2 linked regions of the Rhizobium lentis genome follow. The protein of the gene in region 2 interacts with the protein of the main gene of each other region in a pairwise test. Links are inferred from orthologs where the notes say so. Each region holds a gene or a part of one and is shown on either strand. Other genes may lie near its edges.

Region 1 (5,308 bases), 2.8 Mb from region 2 along the record:
CACGCCGAAGCCGAGAAAAAAGACGCCGATGATGAGCTGCGCGTCGTTGGTGTTGGTGACGCCAAGGGAATGGCCGATATTGGGCAATGCCGGCAGCATGCTGTCGATAGCCATGGCAATGCTGGCGGTCATGACGGCGATGGTGACGACGAATTCGCCGAAACCCATGCCGATGCGGCGGGACCCCTGGTTTTCCTGGTGCGGTTTATGCGGCGTCATGCGGTGAAATCCTGGATGCGGAAGGGACCGGCCGTTCACACGGCCGGATTGTGCTGATGGAAGAGCCGGCCCTTCTCGGCGATCAGCACGAAGATAAGGCCGATGATCGAGACGATGAAATAACCGGCGACCATCGGCAGCGCCGTGCCGTCGAAAGCCTGGCCGATGCCGGCGCCGATAAGGGCGCCGCCGACTGTGCTCATGAAGCCGAGAACGGAGGAGGCGGTACCGGCAACGTGTCCCAGCGGCTCCATGGCAAGCGAATTGAAGTTCGAGCCGATCCAGCCAAACTGGAACATCGCCAAGCCGAAAAAGGAGATAAACAGGGCGAACGGCATCGGCTCGGAGCTCGCCATCTGGACGATCAACCAGATGGTGTTGATGGCGATGAAGCCGAGGAGCGAGCCGTGCGACAGGCGGCGCATGCCGAGCTTGCCGACAAAACGGGAATTGAAGAAGGACGACAGCGACATGAAGATCGCCACCCCGGCGAAGGCAAAGGGGAAATAGACACCGAGGCCGTAGATGCCGACATAGATCTGCTGGGCGGAGTTGATGAAGCCGAACAGCGCACCGAAGATGAAGGTGCTGGCGATGGTGTAGCAGAGCGCCACGCGATTGGTCAGCACCAGCTTGAAGGCGCCGAAGATCGAGCGGGCGGTGAAGGGGCGGACATTCTGCGGATGCAGGGTTTCCGGCAGGCGAACATAGGCCCAGAGGCCGATCGCCGTAGCCATCGTGGCGATGAAGAGAAAGATCAGGTGCCAGTTGCCGAAGAACATGACGATCTGTCCGGTGCCGGGCGCAATCACCGGCACGATCATGAAGACCATCATGATGAGCGACATGACCTCCGCCATCTGCCGGCCGCCATAGATGTCGCGGACGATGGAGATGGTGATGACACGGGTGGCGGCCGAGCCGACGCCTTGGATGAAACGCAGGACCAGAAGGCCGGCGAAGGAGGGAACGAAAACGATTCCGATGGCGGACACGATATAGACGCCGAGGCCGATCAACAGCGGCGTGCGGCGGCCGAAACGGTCGGACAGAGGACCGTAGAAAAGCTGGGCGCAGCCGAAACCGAGCAGGTAGGAGGAGACGACGAACTGCCGGTGGTTCTCGCTTTCGACGCCGAGGCTCGCGCCGATCTGCTGCAGGGCCGGGAGCATGATGTCTATGGCAAGCGAGTTGATGGCCATCAGGAAGGCGGCAAGCGCGATGAACTCACGCTTGCCCATGGGCAGGCGGCCCGCGGACACGGCTTGTGATGAATCTGTCACAATGAAATTCCCATAAACAGGCCAAGGCGCTGCTCACCGCAGCGCCTCGGACTCGAGAAACAGATTTGGAAACCGGGCGGACGTCCGGTGACCGGTCAGGCGGCGCCGCGAACGGTGACGCCGTTTTCCTGGAGATGCTGCTGCAGTTCACCGGCCTGGAACATTTCCCGGACGATGTCGCAACCGCCGATAAACTCGCCCTTTATGTAGAGCTGCGGGATCGTCGGCCAGTTGGAATAATCCTTGATTCCCTGGCGGATTTCCGAATCGGCGAGCACATTGATGCCCTTGTAGTCGACGCCGATGTAATCGAGAATCTGCACGACCTGGCCGGAGAACCCGCACTGCGGAAACTGCGGCGTGCCCTTCATGAAGAGGACGACGTCGTTGCTCTTGATTTCGTTGTCGATGAATTCGTGAATGCCGCTCATGGGATCTGATCCTTTCAACAGGCGAGTTAAAGGCCCGCCGTTTCAATCGTTTTCCTTAGATAGCATGTGACAACAGGAATTCCAGCCGCCCGATCCAAAAAAACCAATGTGGTGAGATCACTTCGGGATTGTTGCCGTCGCGTTACGGCCGAAGTGTTGCCGCGCGTCTCAGACGCGACCCTGACGGCTGCGGCCGGCGGCGGTTCGGCGCCTGCTGATCTGCTTGCGGGCGGGCTTGCGCTTGGGGGTCTTGCGGGCAGCCGTCGTGGTGGCGGCAGGGCGCGCCTTGCGCCTCCTGCGCTTCGTCGTGGCGCGGCCGGTGGTTTTCTTCAGAATTTCCTTCAGTACGCTATCGACGACGCCCGATATCAATTCTTTGACAAGATCAGCCACAAAACCCCTCCATTCGCCGCGAAAACAACGTGGCTGCTATTGAATTCCAGAAGAGTTCCGTTAGCAAGGCGCCTTTGAGACCATGCCTGCTTTTTGCGGACATCAGCGACCGGCAGCCGGATCGCAGCAATAGACCGGCCTTGGCCGGGCGGAACAGCGAAATGAAATTGATAAAGAAGCGGGTCGTCCTGCATTTCCCAGGCTTCGAGCCGCTCGACGGTCTTGCCCACAGAGCGCGGTACGAACGCTCAGCCAGACAGAGTGCTGCCGTCTGGGGCTACTCCGTCGAGACCGGCGCGCCGGATCCGGCTAGCGATCCTTTCAGCTTCGAGGTCACGACGGGCAGCGCGGGAGCCGGTGAAACGGCGCCTGCGGCGGAGACCAGTTCCGCTGCCTGGCGGACGAGGAGCCGGATCCACATGGTCGATCACGATGTGCTCGTACGTCGGCTGCGCGGCCGCAACACGCTGAGCCGGATCATTGCTGGGTTTCGAAGCTGCGCCGAGATCATGCTGGAAGGTGGCATGCGGGGTTATTTCAAACATGCATGGCGCTTCGGTCTGTTCTTCCTCTTCCCGTTCCTGCTGACGACGCTGGCAATCGTGCTGACGGCTGAGATCGCCATCCTGCCCTACAGTCTCGGCTTCTCCGCCTTGCACCTGCTCTGGAGCGGGCCACTGGCGCTCTGCTTCTTCATCGCCGCTTTCCTGCCGTTTTCCGAGCGTTTCCATACGCTGCATCTTTTTGCCGATTGGGAAATGGCAGTGGCACTCGGTCGCATGGATCGGGAGGACTTCAACGAATGGCTTGAAGAGCGGGCGACGGCGGTGCGCAAGGCGCTGACCGAGGAGGCGGATGAGTACGTGATCTCCTCGCACAGCATGGGATCGAGCGTCGCCGCCCATGTCATCGGCATACTGCTTGAAAGGGAGCCGGAGGTTTTCAGGGGTAAGCGTGTGGTGTTTGCCACGCTCGGCAGCGCCATTCTGCAATGCGCCCTGCTTTCGTCGGCAAGCCTGCTTCGCGCCCGCGTTGGCCTGATCGCCCGCTGTCCGGAGATCTTCTGGCTCGACGTGCAATGCCTGACGGATTCGATCAATTTCTACAAGGTGCCGGTTGTTGCCGTCTCGGGCCATGCAGATGCCCCTCCCGCGAAGATCCTTCTTATCCGCGTCAAGCAGATGCTGACGAGCGAACATTACCGAAAGATCCGCCAGGACCAACTGCGGGTCCATCGGCAATATGTGCTCGGCCCCGATCTCAAGGCGCCCTTTGATTTCACGCTGATGACGTCAGGACCGATGCCGGCCTCGGTCTTTGCCTTCCCGGAGCAGAGCAGGCTGCCGGCTTGAAGGCTGAGCTCCAGCGGTATTGGCCTGTTGGGATATTGCCGTTCTGATCCGCCAAGGCCCCCCACGCGCCCAACAGCCGAGGACATTACTTTACGGCGCTCAAAATGGGGCGAGTGCGGCACCATCGCCGGCCACGTCATGATATCCTCCAGCACTTGCGTTCAGACGGCGTACGAAGTCCGCAAAGAAGGCTGAGGCATGAATGGATCTTCGGTGAACGGCTATCGTCTGGGGGATTTCGGAGAAAGCTCCGTCCACCAGCCGGAAGCCGGAAATTCGCTCGGAAATCCGAACGAGGAATTCAGTCAAACCTGCAGCCGCGTCGCACTGCGACCCGACAAGGAGGTCGATTGCAGCTGCCGGGCTGTCAGTATGCGAGACAGTGGCTTCTTGAAGAATTCGCTCGAGCTGCTTCGTATAGGCGGCGCTTCTTGCGGAGGCTATCCGCACTCCTTCAGAATCGACGTCTTCGACGGTTCGGAACGCCGAGTCCTCCGGCACCAAATAGGTCGCCCTGACGGAGATGTAGGGAGGTGAAAAGGAGAACCGGTCGGTTCTCGACGGATCCGAGGCAATAAAAGCAATGTCCCACTCGCCGCGATCCGCGGCGGCGAGGATGTCGGCGGCTGAGCCGTACTGGGTCATCGACAGGCCGCAATCCAGTTGCTCGGCAATCTTGTGACCGATCTGAGCGCTTGGACCGACCAAGGCGCCGGCCTGATCGTCCCAACGGACCAACGCTGCATTCGACATGTTGACGGCGGCCCGAATTACGCCCGTCGACGCTATCTCGGACAGAACTTTCTCTCGCGTCGACATCGGGGCGAACTCCTAAGATGCAAACCGGGCTGCGAGCGCCTCCGAACCTCTTGCAAGGAGGGCGACGTCTACGCCAACAGCGGTAAACAACGTTCCGAGCGAAATGCAGCGGGCTGCGAACGTCTCGTCGGGCGTGAGGATGCCTGCCGGTTTTCCAAGTACTTTCAGGCGTCCGATCGCGTCTTCGATCGCCGCGACCACCTCGGGGTGTCCCGGTTGTCCAGGATGGCCGAAGCTAGCCGCCAGATCAGCGGGGCCGATGAAGATGCCGTCGACGCCGTCGACCGCTGCGATGGCCTCTAGCCGACCGAGTGCCTCGCGGGTCTCGATCTGCAGAAGCAGACAGATCTCCTGTTCGGCAATCCGCGCGTAATTCGGCACACGCCCGAAGCGGGTGGCGCGCGTCAAGGCGGAGACGCCGCGCATCCCGCGCGGCGGATACCGTATGGCGGCGACCGCCGCCTTCGCTTCGTCTTCGTTCTGCACATAGGGAATGAGGAGCGTCTGGACGCCGATGTCCAGAAAGCGCTTGATCAGCACGGGATCGTTGAATGCCGGGCGTACGACTGGGGAAACGTCGTAAGGCGCGACCGCCTGCAATTGCGGTAGGACAGTAAGGACGTCGCTTGGAGAGTGTTCGGTATCGAACAGCACCCAGTCGAAGCCCGACGGCGCGACGATTTCTGCCGCGTAGCTTCCGGGAAGGCCGCACCAGAGACCGATCTGGCTCTGACCGGCTATCAATTTCCGTTTGAAGTGATTGATGGGAAGTTCCATGGGAGCGCTCACACGAACGAGACGCCGATCGAGC
Region 2 (7,733 bases):
TGACGATCGAAGGCGCTTTGGAATTTCTCGCGGCACACTGGCCGGAGATTCTTTCGATCGCCGCGCTCGTGCTGATGTCCGCCTTCTTTTCCGGCACGGAGACCGCGCTCACCGCCGTATCGCGCAGCCGCATCCATACGCTCGAAGTGAACGGCGACGAACGCGCCGGTCTCGTGCGCCGGCTGATCGAAAGGCGCGACCGGCTGATCGGCGCGCTGCTGATCGGCAACAATCTTGCCAATATCCTCTCCTCCTCGATCGCGACAAGCCTCTTGCTCGGGCTGTTCGGCAGTTCCGGCGTGGCGCTGGCGACGCTTGCCATGACCGTCATCCTCGTCATCTTCGCGGAAGTGCTGCCGAAGAGCTGGGCGATATCGACGCCGGAACGCTTCGCGCTCGCCGTAGCCCTTCCGACCAGGCTCTTCGTCGCTGTCGTCGGGCCGATTTCCTCCTTCGTCAATGGTGTGGTCCGGCGGATTCTTTCACTGTTCGGCATCAATCTGTCGCGAGAGATATCGATGTTGACGGCGCATGAGGAACTGCGCGGCGCCGTCGATCTCCTGCACCGCGAGGGGTCGGTGGTGAAGGCCGATCGCGACCGGCTCGGCGGCGTGCTGGATCTCGGCGAGCTGGAACTTTCCGACATCATGGTTCACCGCACCAAGATGCGGGCGATCAATGCCGACGATCCGCCGGAGGCGGTCGTGCGCGCCATCCTCGAAAGTCCCTATACGCGCATGCCGCTGTGGCGCGGCACGATCGACAACATCATCGGCGTGGTCCACGCCAAGGATCTCCTGCGGGCGCTTGCCGAGCCGAACATGGAGCCGCAGAATCTCGATATCGTGAAGATTGCGCAGAAGCCGTGGTTCGTGCCCGACAGCACCAATCTCGAGGATCAGCTCAACGCCTTCCTGCGGCGCAAGCAGCATTTTGCCGTCGTCGTCGACGAGTATGGCGAGGTCCAGGGCATCGTCACGCTGGAGGATATTCTCGAAGAAATCGTCGGCGACATTTCCGACGAGCACGATATCGAGATGCAGGGGGTGCGCCAGGAAGCTGACGGTTCCGTCGTCGTCGACGGCAGCGTGCCGATCCGCGATCTCAACCGCGCGCTCGACTGGAACCTGCCCGACGAGGAGGCGACAACCATCGCCGGCCTCGTCATCCATGAATCGATGACCATCCCGGAAGAGCGTCAGGCCTTCACCTTCTACGGCAAACGTTTCGTCGTGATGAAGCGGGAGAAAAACCGCATCACCAAGCTGCGCATCCGCCCCGCGCAGGAAGGCGACACAAAACCGGTGTGATCCGGTTGGATTGCCTGCGCCTTATACCCATATAGGCTGCTGTGCCGCTACCAGCGGGTGGGTTCACCAGGTGCCGCCGGTTCGACGGCCAGCGCGTGCAGGCCGGCATCGAGCTCCGGTTTCAACAGATCGGTGATCGCCCGGTGGCGCGCCAGGCGGGAGAGGCCGGCAAATTTAGTCGAAACGATCCTCACCCGCATGTGGGTTTCGCCGGTGCCCGTGATGTCAGGCTGGTGGCCGGCATGCAGATGGCTTTCGTCGATGACGCTCAAGCGTTCGGGCGCGAAGGCTTCGATAAGTTTTTCTTCGATGCGGGTCCGCAGGGTCATCATCCGGTCTTGCTGCTTCGCGAAAAGGGTTCCCACCAAGCCAGCAACATTCCCATTTGTCAATTCTTGTTGTCGCCTCGCGACAGCCCCATAATTAGCGCCGCCATGAGACTTGATTCAAAATACTTCGATCGCATCCGCACACGCCGCAAACGCGAGCAGGAGACAGAGCAGGCGCCGCCTACCTGTCAATGGGACGGCTGCGATAAGAAAGGTGCGCATCGCGCTCCGGTGGGGCGCAATGCGGAAGGCCAGTTCTTTTTGTTCTGCTTCGAGCACGTCAAGGAATACAATAAGGGCTATAATTATTTCTCCGGCCTTTCGGACGGCGAGATCGCGCGCTACCAGAAAGAGGCGATCACCGGCCATCGACCGACATGGACCGTCGGCGTCAATAAGTCGGCCAAGGACAGCCCGCTGCATTCCGAGGTGCGCTCCGGCGCCTACTCGCGCGTTCGCGATCCCTTCGGCTTCGTCAAGGAAGGCGGCAAGGGCAGCGGGCCGCGCTTTCCCCAGGCGCGCAAGCTGAAATCGCTCGAAAGCAAAGCCTTCGACACGATGGGTCTCCACGCCAACGCGACCTCGGCGGAGATCAAGAGCCGCTACAAGGAGCTGGTCAAGAAGCACCATCCGGATGCCAATGGCGGCGACCGCGGCTCGGAAGAGCGTTTCCGCGCCGTCATCCAGGCGTATCAATTGTTGAAGCAGAACGGTTTTTGTTAATTCCCGTCCTTGCTCTTGGGCTTCAATCGGGTATGGTCCAAATCGGCTGAGGCCGCAGGCAAACGCGGCTCCTATCTGCGTGTTTTCCCGACATCGCCTCGGCCGACCTTCCGGACGCGGCGTTTCTTGTCCGGGACTCTTTCAAGAATGCTCGCACGCGGTCATCATCCCGCCGAGGTTTCGTTTCAGTCCCGGAGAAGTATCGCCGACGTTCCGACCTGGACGGGCGCGGAATAAAATCGCGGCGTCACGGTTGCGACATGGCCTGAGACAGTTTGGCCGGGTGGCTTCACCCGCCTTGGAGACATGATGAGCAAGATCGACCTCGATATTTCAGAACTGCCCGATACTACCGTTTCGGTCCGCGAGACCTTCGGCATCGATTCCGACATCCGCGTTCCTGCCTACAGCAAGGGTGACGCCTATGTGCCGGATCTCGATCCCGACTACCTGTTCGACCGCGAGACGACGCTCGCCATTCTCGCAGGCTTCGCGCATAACCGCCGCGTGATGATCTCCGGCTATCACGGCACGGGCAAGTCCTCGCATATCGAGCAGGTGGCGGCGCGGCTCAACTGGCCTTGCGTGCGTATCAACCTCGACAGCCATGTCAGCCGTATCGATCTCGTCGGCAAGGATGCCATCGTCGTCAAGGACGGGCTGCAGGTCACCGAATTCAAGGACGGTATCCTGCCCTGGGCCTATCAGCACAACGTCGCGCTCGTCTTCGACGAATATGATGCCGGTCGTCCCGACGTGATGTTCGTCATCCAGCGCGTGCTCGAATCTTCCGGCCGCCTGACTTTGCTCGACCAGAGCCGCGTCATACGGCCGCACCCGGCTTTCCGCCTGTTTGCCACCGCCAACACGATCGGTCTCGGCGATACCACAGGCCTCTACCATGGCACGCAGCAGATCAACCAGGCGCAGATGGACCGCTGGTCGATCGTGACGACGCTGAACTACCTGCCGCACGATCACGAAGTGAATATCGTCGCCGCCAAGGTGAAGAGCTTCGGCAAGGACAAGAACGGCCGCGAGATCGTTTCGAAGATGGTTCGCGTGGCCGACCTGACGCGCGCCGCCTTCATGAATGGCGATCTGTCGACCGTCATGAGCCCGCGCACGGTCATCACCTGGGCCGAGAACGCCGAAATCTTCGGCGATCTGGCCTTCGCCTTCCGCGTTACCTTCCTCAACAAGTGCGACGAACTGGAGCGCCCGCTGGTCGCCGAGCACTATCAGCGCGCCTTCGGCGTCGAGTTGAAGGAAAGCGCCGCCAACATCGTTCTCGGAGCCTGAGGCCCGACCGATCATGGCAGCTCGCGGTGACAATTCGAAAGCAAAGCCCGGCGCGCCCGTCGACGCGGAGCCACTGCGCCGGGCGATATCAGGTTGCGTACGCTCGATCGCTGGCGACGGCGATGTCGAGGTGACCTTCGCCAACGAACGGCCGGGGATGACCGGCGAGCGCATCCGGCTGCCGGAGCTTTCCAAGCGGCCGACGGCGCATGAGCTGGCGGTCACCCGAGGGCTCGGCGATTCCATGGCGCTGCGGCTGGCCTGCCACGACGAGAAGGTGCATGCGACGATGGCGCCGCAGGGCTCGGATGCCCGGGCGATCTTCGATGCGGTGGAGCAGGCGCGGGTCGAATCGATCGGCGCGCTACGCATGGAGGGCATGGCTGCGAATCTGCGCTCCATGACCGAGGAGAAATATTCCAAGGCCAATTTCACCGGCATCGAGCGCCAGGAAGACGCACCGGTCGGCGAAGCCGTGGCGATGATGGTGCGCGAGAAGCTGACCGGCGAGCGTCCGCCTGCTTCCGCCGGCAAAGTTCTGGATCTCTGGCGCAGCTTCATCGAGGACAAGGCCGGCTCCGAGTTCGACAACCTGTCGGAGGCGATCAACGACCAGCAGGCCTTCGCCAAGGTTATCCGCAACATGCTGTCGGCCATGGAGATGGCCGAGGAGTACGGCGACGACGACAGCGAGGCCGACAATGACGATCAGTCGGAACAGGAAGACCAGCCGAGCGGCGACGAGCAGGACCAGGACGAGGTCGACGAAGATGCCGGCACCGATGCCGCCCCCGTCGAGGACAGCGAAGTCTCCGACGAGCAGATGGAGGACGGCGAGACCGAAGGCGCCGAAATCTCCGACGACGACATGATGGAGGAAGGCGAGGACGATTCGGAAACGCCGGGCGAGACCCGCCGTCCGAACACACCTTTTGCCGACTTCAACGAAAAGGTCGATTATCACGTCTATACCGAAGAGTTCGACGAGATCATCACCGCCGAGGAGCTGTGCGATGCCGCCGAGCTGGAGCGCCTGCGCGCCTTCCTCGACAAGCAGCTGGCGCATCTGCAGGGCGCGGTCGGGCGGCTCGCCAATCGGCTGCAACGCCGCCTGATGGCCCAGCAGAACCGTTCCTGGGATTTCGATCTGGAAGAGGGTTATCTCGACACCGCCCGGCTGCAGCGCATCATCATCGATCCGATGCAGCCGCTCTCCTTCAAGATGGAGCGCGACACCCAGTTCCGCGATACCGTCGTCACCCTGCTCATCGACAATTCCGGCTCGATGCGCGGCCGGCCGATCACCGTTGCCGCCACATGCGCCGACATTCTGGCTCGCACGCTGGAACGCTGCGGCGTCAAGGTCGAGATCCTCGGCTTTACGACAAAGGCATGGAAGGGCGGGCAGGCGCGCGAAACCTGGCTTGCCGGCGGTAAGCCGCAGACGCCGGGCCGTCTCAACGACCTGCGCCACATCATCTACAAGTCGGCCGACGCGCCGTGGCGGCGGGCGCGCGCCAATCTCGGGCTGATGATGCGCGAGGGCCTGCTCAAAGAGAATATCGACGGCGAGGCGCTGATCTGGGCCCATAATCGCCTGCTCGCGCGCCGCGAGCAACGGCGTATCCTGATGATGATCTCGGACGGCGCGCCGGTGGACGATTCGACGCTGTCGGTCAATCCGGGCAATTATCTCGAGCGGCATCTGCGCGCCGTCATCGAACAGATCGAGACGCGCTCGCCGGTGGAATTGCTGGCGATCGGCATCGGTCACGACGTGACGCGCTACTATCGCCGTGCCGTGACGATCGTCGATGCGGACGAGCTTGCCGGCGCGATGACCGAACAGCTTGCCTCGCTCTTCGAAGATCAATCCGCCCAGCCGCGCGGCAGCCGGCTACGCCGTGCCGGCTGACGCCGCTGGAGGAACATGACGGTCAAACGGCTTTATCGCGCGGCGGCGACTGCTTTGTTCATCGCAGCCGGCACTTATCCTTCGTGGGCCGGCAACGAGGTGCCGGTCATTAGCCGGCAAATCACGGATTTCAGGATCGGCTTCTCGGAGACCAAATTCGGATCGCTGGAATTTCTCGGCGGGCTGGAGATGGTGTCCAGCAGAGCCTTGTTCGGCTCGCTTTCGGCGATTCGTTTCCGGCAGGATCAAAAACATTTCGTCGTCGTGCTCGATACCGGGCAGTGGCTGACCGGCAACATCGAGCGCGATGCCAAGGGCAGGCTTTCGCGCCTTTCGGGTGTCGAGATCACGCCGATGAAGAACCGCGCCGGCCGCAGCCTCGAGGGCAAGGGTTATATGGATGCCGAGGGACTGGCGCTCGACGGCGACCGGATACTGGTGTCTTTCGAGCAGGCCCATCGCGTCGACGTCTATCCCGATCAAGGCTTTGAGCAATCGCGCGCCATCGCCACCCTGCCGATCCTCATCCCGCGCGATATGCTGAGCGACAATCGCGGTATCGAAACCATTACCGTGGCGCCCGCCTCCAGCCCGTTGCAGGGCGGTGTGGTCATCGTCTCCGAGCGCGGTCTCGACAGCGAGGGCAACCGGATTGCGGCTATCCTCAACGGGCCGCTGAAAGGTCTGTTCTCGATCAAGCGGGACGGCAGTTTCGACGTCACCGACGGCGCCTTCCTGCCGGACGGCGATCTCTTGCTGCTGGAGCGGCGGTTCAATATGGCGGAAGGCATCGGCATGCGGCTTCGACGCATCAAAGGCGCCGATATCGGGCCCGGCGCCGTCGTTGCCGGAGACTTGCTGCTCGAAGGCAATTTCAACACGCAGATCGACAATATGGAAGGACTTGACGCTTTCCAGGCCGCCGACGGCACGACCCACATCATTCTGGTGTCGGACGACAACCACTCGATCCTGCAGCGCAATCTGATGCTGGAGTTCCGGCTCGACGAAGGGACCCGATTGATCGGGGCGTCAGATTGACGTCACATGCCTCGGTTATTCCGGGTGCCGAATTGAGAAAGCAGTCTACGGAGGAGATCATCGTGCATATCCATGTCACGGGTGCATCCGGTTCCGGCACGACATCGCTCGGCCATATGCTCGCCGAACGGCTCGTTATCGCCCATCTCGATACTGACGATTTCTTCTGGCTGCTGACCGACCCGCCATTCACGACGCCGCGGGAGGCCGACGAACGAATCCGGCTGCTGCTTGCGGAGGCTGGCAGGCATGACGGCTGGGTGCTCTCCGGATCGGCGCTGAAATGGGGCGGGCAGATCGAGCCGCTCTATGATCTGATCGTCTTCCTCAAGATCGAGCCGGAGCTTCGGATGGCGCGGATCCGTGCGCGGGAGATTGCCCGATACGGAGACAGGATCGGGGCCGGCGGCGACATGGAGGTGAAAAGCGGACAGTTTCTGGAATGGGCGGCGACTTACGACACGGCCGGACCGGAACGCCGCAGTCTCGCGGCGCATGAGCAGTGGCTGGAAACGCAGACGGCGCCGGTCTTGCGGCTCGATTCCTCACGAGATATCGATGATCTGGTTGCCGAGGTTCTGCTGCATCCGGCCATCGCCGCAGGCGCGATCCGGCGTCGTTGATGCCTCGCCCGGTTCAGCCGGCTCGGGCGGGCTGCATCGGCCGCAATACGTTCATCAGCGCGCCATAGGGCAGCAGCATGATCAGACCGACGATCATCTTGACGGCGAAATCGCCGATCGCCCAGGAAATCCAGCGCGGGGCCTCGGCGGCGAAGACGCCGAGGATAGGAGCTGCTTCCAGGGCGAAGGGCTCGTTCGGGCCGAGGAAGACGAAAAACGGGGCAAAGGACAGCGAGAAGAACATCACCGTATCCAGCGCCGAACCGATCAGCGAACCGAGGAGCGGCGCGCGCCACCAGGCCTGACGGCGCAGGCGGTTGAAAACGGCGATATCGAGCAGCTGCCCGGCGAGATAGGCCGAGCCGGAGGCGATGGCGATACGTGGCGCCGCGGTGAAGAAGGACAGCGTCACGCCGACGACAAAGCCGGCAAGGACGACCTTGCGGGCCGCCTGCGGGCCGAACTGGCGGTTGGTCAGGTCGGTAATCAG

What was found. Proteins that work in one complex are often made in the same cells at the same time.
Region 1: the proteins of J0663_RS07045 (region 2) and grxD interact in binary tests that used the Escherichia coli proteins (3 or more experiments, as listed by UniProt). The link is inferred for Rhizobium lentis from one-to-one orthologs.

What each region holds. Positions count from the first base shown.
Region 1 is NZ_CP071454.1:4,290,132-4,295,439, reverse strand. Bases 266-2,977 are described here. They hold grxD (Grx4 family monothiol glutaredoxin), read right to left. Parts: upstream 1,934-2,977; coding sequence 1,598-1,933; downstream 266-1,597. Other genes in these bases: J0663_RS21025 (hypothetical protein), read left to right, coding at 2,488-2,977; J0663_RS21030 (hypothetical protein), read right to left, coding at 2,102-2,326; J0663_RS21040 (multidrug effflux MFS transporter), read right to left, coding at 266-1,460. Also shown: J0663_RS21045 (multidrug effflux MFS transporter), read right to left, coding at 1-219; more of J0663_RS21040, read right to left, coding at 255-265; more of J0663_RS21025, read left to right, coding at 2,978-3,678; J0663_RS21020 (transporter substrate-binding domain-containing protein), read right to left, coding at 3,778-4,497; hpaI (4-hydroxy-2-oxoheptanedioate aldolase), read right to left, coding at 4,510-5,274; hpaH (2-oxo-hept-4-ene-1,7-dioate hydratase), read right to left, coding at 5,283-5,308. UniProt on the Escherichia coli protein: Monothiol glutaredoxin involved in the biogenesis of iron-sulfur clusters.
Region 2 is NZ_CP071454.1:1,460,347-1,468,079, reverse strand. Bases 1-2,677 are described here. They hold J0663_RS07045 (BolA family protein), read right to left. Parts: upstream 1,643-2,677; coding sequence 1,358-1,642; downstream 1-1,357. Other genes in these bases: cobS (cobaltochelatase subunit CobS), read left to right, coding at 2,672-2,677; J0663_RS07040 (J domain-containing protein), read left to right, coding at 1,745-2,362; J0663_RS07050 (HlyC/CorC family transporter), read left to right, coding at 1-1,310. Also shown: more of cobS, read left to right, coding at 2,678-3,664; cobaltochelatase subunit CobT, read left to right, coding at 3,678-5,579; J0663_RS07025 (esterase-like activity of phytase family protein), read left to right, coding at 5,595-6,620; J0663_RS07020 (ATP-binding protein), read left to right, coding at 6,680-7,243; J0663_RS07015 (VUT family protein), read right to left, coding at 7,257-7,733. UniProt on the Escherichia coli protein: Transcriptional regulator that plays an important role in general stress response. Has many effects on cell morphology, cell growth and cell division. Acts by regulating the transcription of many genes, including dacA (PBP-5), dacC (PBP-6), ampC and mreB.